One region of the Anaerobacillus sp. CMMVII genome, then DNA from elsewhere that is predicted to be linked to it. Evidence: riboswitches for the same ligand, from Rfam matches in the RefSeq annotation. Region 1 holds a riboswitch; the other holds the start of a gene.

What was found. Region 1 has a riboswitch for thiamine pyrophosphate ahead of H1D32_RS01810 (thiazole synthase). Riboswitches for the same ligand answer to the same signal wherever they lie in the genome.
Region 2: another riboswitch for thiamine pyrophosphate. It lies ahead of thiT (energy-coupled thiamine transporter ThiT); the one in region 1 lies ahead of H1D32_RS01810 (thiazole synthase).

What each region holds. Positions count from the first base shown of each region.
Region 1 is NZ_JACEHK010000001.1:327,030-330,787, reverse strand. It holds gene H1D32_RS01820 (YdiK family protein) at 1-69, shown strand, start outside; gene thiH (2-iminoacetate synthase ThiH) at 292-1,398, opposite strand; gene H1D32_RS01810 (thiazole synthase) at 1,511-2,284, opposite strand; TPP riboswitch at 2,366-2,476, opposite strand; gene H1D32_RS01805 (MDR family MFS transporter) at 2,550-3,758, opposite strand, start outside.
Region 2 is NZ_JACEHK010000016.1:48,248-52,005, forward strand. It holds gene H1D32_RS20345 (PASTA domain-containing protein) at 1-73, shown strand, start outside; partial or broken gene rsgA (ribosome small subunit-dependent GTPase A) at 128-1,008, shown strand; gene rpe (ribulose-phosphate 3-epimerase) at 1,010-1,654, shown strand; TPP riboswitch at 1,663-1,771, shown strand; gene thiT (energy-coupled thiamine transporter ThiT) at 2,000-2,548, shown strand; gene H1D32_RS20365 (thiamine diphosphokinase) at 2,548-3,177, shown strand; gene spoVM (stage V sporulation protein SpoVM) at 3,470-3,550, shown strand; gene rpmB (50S ribosomal protein L28) at 3,686-3,758, opposite strand, start outside.

The DNA of each region.
Region 1 (3,758 bases):
ATCGCTACATACGACTTTGTGATAGCAATCCGGTACTTTACGTTTAAACCAAAAGCACAAGATAAATAGGGAAAGCGAACCTCGCGTTCGCTTTTTTTTACAATTAAAGGGTCTCAATATTTAATTTTACTTGAAGTGCCTCAACGCATTTTTCTTTTCATTCCACTAGAAATATCGGACTTATATCTCTTTAAAACAACAAAAAAACGGAGTAATATTCCATACTCCGTTCGTTGCTTATCTTTTCCCTTTTTTATTTAGGTTTAAGCTGTGAACTCTCCTCCACACCTTTTACACTAATAGCTCCCAATCCTTCAACACTGGCTGGTAGCCTTTATCTCGTATCATTTGTTGAACTTCTGCTAATGATCGTTCATCTGAGATTTCAAATTGTGCTGTACCAGTATCACATTGTGAATAGCCACCAACCTCAGTACTAGCACCTGCTGACATCTTCGTGACACCTAAGTATATAAGATTGTCTCTCAATTCTTGAGGTTCCCTTGTCGATAATGTAATTCCTGCTCGCGGTAAAAATAATCTAAATGCTGTAATCGCCTGAACAAGGTGACGATCCTCGACAATAGATCTTGGTTGATAGTCACCAAGATGTGGACGAATTCTTGGTAAGGATAAACTGATTTCTGCATCTAAATATTTTCTTTGCAAGTATCTTGCGTGCATAGCTGCAAAAAAGGCTTCTTTTCTCCAATCATCAAGACCTAAAAGAGCTCCAACATTAATTTGGCGAATGCCTGCTTCACACCCACGCTCAGGGGTATCCATTCGATAACGATAATCACGTTTTGGACCTTTTACGTGAACAGATTTATAGATTTCTTCATTATATACTTCTTGATAAACGGTAAGGCCGTCTACCCCCGCTTCAGCTAACTGTTTATATTCATCAGTATCTAAAGGGTTAATTTCAATAGCTACCGATGGAAAATACTTTTTCAGTACTTTCACAGCCTCAACAATATATGAAACAGGCGTAGATGTTTTGGACTCACCTGTTAACACTAAGATGTGCTTCAAACCTAGGTCTGCTAATGCTTTCGCTTCAACTTCAATTTGTTTCATTGAGAGCTTGCTACGTTGAAATTGGTTCGTCACACTAAAGCTACAGTAAGTACAAAGGTTCACACAATGGTCAGCAATATAAATTGGGTTAAAAAGTAAAATGGTTTTTCCAAAATGCTGAACTGTTAATTCATGAGCTTTTTGAGCAATATCCTCTAATAACCCTTCAGCCGCGGGTGATAACAGCACAAGTAAATCTTCAGGGGTCATTCGTTGCTTTGCCAAAACTCTCTTAACATCTATTTCAGTAAAGCCTTGAAAATAACTCTCAAAAGGCAATTCCTTTAACTTTTCATATTCATAATAAAAACTCACGGTAAAACCCCTCCCTAGTTTTGAGTTATGAGGGTTGAGTTATGAGTTATTTTAGGCTTTGCTTCGAAGCATTCCGGTTCACAACTCTTAACTCTTAACTCAAACCTGCAAATTATATTGATAAAAATCCTGTCAGTGGTGATGACGCTCTTGCTTGTCTAGCTACACTTCCAACTCCTGATAGATAAGCTGTTCGGCCTGCTTGAACTGCTGCTTTGAAGGCTTCTCCCATCGCTACTGGGTCACCAGCCGTTGCGATCGCTGTATTGACTAATACTGCGTCTGCCCCCATCTCCATTGCTTCACAGGCTTGAGATGGTTTACCGATCCCGGCATCAACGATTACTGGCTTTTCGCATTCTTCAATTAAGATTTGTATTAACTCTTTTGTTTTTAGACCACGGTTTGTGCCAATTGGTGCTCCTAGTGGCATAACTGCCGCAGCTCCTACTTCTTCTAACTTCTTTGCTACCATTAGGTCAGGACTCATGTAAGGTAAAACAATAAATCCTTCACTTGCTAAGATTTCCGTTGCTTTAATTGTTTCATAGTTATCTGGCAATAAGTATTTTTGATCTGAGATTACCTCAATTTTTATCCAGTTACCCATGCCCGCAGCGCGAGCAAGTCTTGCAATGCGAACCGCTTCTTCTGCTGTTCTAGCTCCTGAAGTGTTAGGTAAAAGAATCATCTCTTTTGGTATATACTTCATGATGTTTTCTTGGCTTGTTTGAAAATCAACACGGCGCATCGCCACAGTTATTACTTGTGATTTTGAGGAACTAATTACCTCTGGAATGAGCGCATCGTTATTAAATTTACCTGTTCCGATTAATAATCTACTATTTAGCTCTACTCCACCAATATTCAATAAATCTTTTGCCATTTTTTCTCCTCCTAAGGGTTGTTTTTAAACATGAAAAAAGCCACATCATCTAGATGCGGCCTTAAAGACATGTAAAGATCAAACTTACAATCACAGTCTTCCCTCCGCTGGCATGATCCAGATCAGGTTCACGGTCTGTGACGGAATAGTCATCCTCTCAGCCTAGTCCTCTAGGCTCCCGTAGCTGTAAAACATATTATTTTGTTTATCATACCATAGTTTTCAAAACTTTCTATACTAAATCGTTTTGAAATTAATATTTTTCCTACGCCGATAATGTTGTTTTACGTTCTTGTTTTTCAGAAGCTCTGCCTATTAGCAAACCTAGTGGTATCGTTAGAATGGCGATTACCCCTAAAAGCAAAAACCCTTCATTAATCGCTTGTAAACTTGCTTCTTCCATTGTCCCGACATTAGGAAATACTTGCACTTTACGAACCTCATAATAGATTGAGATAAAGACGATCCCTAGAGCTGAACTAATTTGCCTTAAGACGTTGTTCATTGCTGATCCTCTAGAAATAAATTTTTCTGGAATGGCATTCATTCCGGCAGTTGTCGCAGGCATGGTTGAGAAGCCTTGACCAATTCCTCGCAGTGCCATGAGTAAGAAAATCATAGCTAAAGAGGTTTCCATTGTTGTAAATCCTAAAGCAATTGTAGGGACAGCGATCATGACTAGACCACTAGTAACAACAAGTAATGGTCCTTTTCGATCGAGAAGTCGGCCTCCAATGGTCATAAATATGCCGGTGAAAAGCGCCGCTGGTAAAAATACTAGGCCTGTGACTACCGGCCCTAACCCGTACACATGTTGAATTAATAAAGGTATTAGAAAGATTCCTCCGAATAACGCTAATGAGGTTGAAATTGAAATCCAGACACTATATGTGTAAGCCTTGTTTTTAAAAATTGATAAATCTAATAATGGCTGCTCTTGATGGTTTTCAATTTTTACGAAGAGATATAGCGAGACTATTCCAATAATTATTAATGTAAGATTTAGAGGTTGTATTAGATGCTCTATTGCTGAAACTCTCCCTAATGCATATAGGATTGCTCCTACTCCCACTGTTACTGAAGCAAATCCCCATTTATCGAAGGTAATTCCTTGGACTCTGTTTGTATTTTTTAAGTACATTGCACCAATCAAAATTCCTAAAGCCCCTGTTGGTACGTTAACTAAAAAGAGCCACTGCCAACTGCCAGATTCAATAATAAATCCACCAATCGTAGGCCCAATCGTAGGCGCCATCATCGCTGCAACGCCCCAGATACCTGTGGCAAGTCCCCGCTCATGTCTTGGAAATACTTCAAAGATAAGTGCCATTGATAATGGCATCATAATTCCACCAGCGATTCCTTGAATGCCCCGGAAAAATATAAGGGAACTAAGGTCCCAAGAAAACGAGCCTAAAATAGAGCCGATGATAAAGATTACTAAACCGCTCAAATAAAGCTTTTTCTTTCCGAA
Region 2 (3,758 bases), on a different contig from region 1:
CAGGTATATTGCTGGTGAGCAATACGGTGATCCGATTATCCTAACCTATGAAGAGGCTTTAGCAAATCAATAAGGATAAAGTCGCCTGTTTTCGTTTCGATTCATGAAAGTAATTAAGGAGGATGCAATGCCTGAAGGAAAGATAATTAAAGCGCTGAGTGGATTTTATTATGTGGAAAGTCATGGAGAAATATATCAATGTCGTGCGAGAGGAAATTTTCGCAAAAAAAAGCTGACTCCTTTAGTGGGGGATATAGTTAATTTTGAGGCTGAAAATAAAACAGACGGTTATATTTTAGGGTTAAAGGATCGGTTCAATGAATTAATCCGTCCCCCTATTGCGAATGTAGAACAGGCAATTTTAGTTTTTTCAGCCATGGAACCAAAGTTTAGTACTCTTTTATTAAATCGCTTTTTGGTTCATATAGAATCAAATAATATTGAAGCCATCATTTGTGTCAGCAAAATTGATTTATTGAAGCCTGAACATCGTGATGAAATAAATCAATTTATTACCGACTACAAAAACCTAGGTTACACTGTATTACAACGTCAATATACATGGAAGAGCTAATTGAAGAAGTTAGACCATGGCTAGATGGTAAGACGAGCGTTTTTGCAGGGCAATCAGGTGTCGGTAAATCTTCTTTACTAAATTCGTTGAAACCTGAGTTGGAAATTGAAACAAATGAAATTTCTTCCCACTTAGGAAGAGGTAAGCATACGACAAGGCATGTCGAACTGATCCAAATTGGTACGGGTTTAGTTGCCGATACACCTGGTTTTAGCTCTTTAGAATTTGCTGATATTGAAGCAGAAGAACTGTCTGACTGTTTTCCGGAGATGAGGGAAAGAGCGCAGTTTTGTAAGTTTCGAGGCTGTACCCATTCATCCGAGCCTAAATGTGAAGTCCGTCAAGCTGTTGAAGCAGGGGAAATTACCACCTATCGATACCAGGATTATTTAAGCTTTTTAGATGAGATAAAACAACAAAAACGGAGGTACTAAGATGATTAAGATTGCACCGTCAATCCTATCTGCAGATTTTGCAAAACTGGGAGAGGAAATCAAAGATGTTGAAAGAGGAGGAGCGGATTATATTCATGTTGATGTCATGGATGGCCACTTTGTCCCAAACATAACCATTGGTCCACTGATTGTCGAGGCGATTCGGCCAATAACAACATTGCCATTAGACGTTCACTTAATGATTGAAAACCCTGATTTATATATTCCACAATTCGCGAAAGCAGGGGCGGATATTATTACGGTTCATGTAGAGGCATGTACACATTTGCATCGGACAGTTCAATTAATCAAAGAACAGGGAGTAAAAGCTGGCGTTGTTCTTAATCCAGCTACTCCAGTTGATACCCTTCAACATATTATTGATGATGTGGATATGGTGTTGCTAATGACAGTGAATCCAGGTTTTGGAGGACAGAAGTTTATCAAGCAAGTACTTCCGAAAATTTATGCGGTCAGTGAAATGGCTAAGTCAAAAGGATTATCAATAGATATTGAGGTAGATGGTGGAGTCAATGTTGAGACAGCAAAGCTTTGCGTTGAGGCTGGGGCCAATGTATTAGTTGCTGGTTCTGCTATTTACAATGAAGTGGACCGAGCAGCAGCAATAAGAGCAATTAGAGGGTAATAATAAAGTTTAACCACAAGGGGAGTCTTAAGAAGGACTGAGAGGGAACGTAGTGCCGTTCTGACCCATTGAACCTGTAAGTTAGTGCTTGCGTAGGGAGTGGAGGTTATATAAGTTAACTCAAGTAAAGAGTGTATTTCCTCAAAAGTATACAATCCTACCAATACGTTGAAACTAATCGTAATTTGCCGTGGGATTTTAGACCAGTAAGGGGAGCACTTATTACTTGAGTTATTTTTTTGATCAATAGTTTGAGCTAGTAGTAGAATGAATGATGATAGAGTTTCAATTTTTATTAAGAAAAAAACTACTTGGTATTAATTACATTCAAAGAAGAGGTGTTATATGAAAAGGCCAGTTTTACATCTTACTGAAATTGCCATGATGGCAGCATTAGCAATTATTTTAGATTTTGCTTCAATTAAAGGATTTTGGGGTTATGGTGGCTCTGTCTCACTAGCGATGGTACCAATATTACTCATGGCATATCGTCGTGGATTATCGGCAGGTTTAGTTACCGGTTTTATAGTTGGGGCTATCCAAATGTTTTATGGATATTACTTCCATCCAGTGCAAATATTTTTAGACTATGCGCTTGCTTATACTGTTGTTGGTTTTGCAGGAATATTCAGCTTTTCATCGACGATGTCGTCAACAAAACGTATTTTCGTCATTGTTGGAGGAGTTTTCCTAGGTTCTTTCCTTCGTTTTATTGTTCATTTTATCTCAGGTGTAGTTTGGTTTGGTAGTTTTGCTCCAGAAGGAATGAACGTTGTCTGGTATTCCATCATATATAATACATCATATATGCTACCTGCATTTTTACTATGTGCCGCTGTTTTAGTTCTGTTGTCTAATACAGAACCAAGACTACTTCAAGGAAATCAAAAATAATGAAGAACATTAACATTGTGGCAGGGGGACCTTTTTCAAGTCTCCCTGTTTTACGTCTCGACTCAAATGAAATTTGGATAGCTGTTGATCGTGGATTAGAACATCTATTGCGCTACGACATCGAACCTGATTATGTCCTAGGTGATTTTGATTCGGTGTCACCTAAATTAATGAATAAGATAAGACAACAACGTTTTAAACAATTTCCTGCCCAAAAGGATGAAACAGACCTTGAGCTAGCTATATCCTATGCATTAAAGGAGAAGCCGGATATTATTAATGTTTTTGGTGCAACTGGTGGTAGATTAGACCATGGACTAGTTAATTTGCAGTTGTTATTAAGAAGCATTGATCGTTCCACTACAGTATTTATGATCGATAATAAAAATAAAATCACTTTAAAAAAACCAGGTATGTACTCGATAAATAAAAGTGAATACAAGTACGTGTCATTTCTTTCGTTTTTTGAAAAAATTGAAGGATTAACCTTACAAGGGTTTAAATACCCTTTAACTCTTGCAACATTAGAATGTGGTTCAAGTCTATGTATTAGTAATGAATTAATTTTGGATATCGGTACTTATTCGTTTTCCTCAGGCATATTAATAGTGGTAGAAAGTTGCGATTAGACAAACTATCAAGGTTATAAAATGAATTGTATAAAAATAGGCTTAAGTCTAGCGAGAAGTGAGGAATGAATAAATTTAGAAGTACTTGTAACTTTATGAATTTCATAATTCAATATTTTCGCTATCTAGTTGATATAGCTCAGTTAAGGTAATTATGAAATTCACTCAACTTAGTAAAAAAATAGGTACTATTTCAGAAATGCTGAATATACTTATTAATAACTGAGGACTTTTAATACTTTATTCATTTGTAGTGCCGTAGACGACAAACTCATGTCGAGGAGGGAAATTTATGAAATTTTATACGATTAAGCTACCTAAATTTTTGGGTGGATTTGTAAGGGTGATTTTGAATTCATTTAAAAAAGGTTAACAAAAAAGCACCACGTAGGTGCTTTTTTGTTTGCGCTATGGAAATAATAAATTTTACCCGGGTAAAATTTAAGTTTTAAGTATAAGAAAAACGAAGGCCTTCGCCAATAAAATTGACTACAAGCCGTTTTTCAAATTATACGCGTTCAACTTTGCCAGATTTTAAAGCTCTAGCAGAAACGTATACACGCTTTGGCTTTCCATCTACC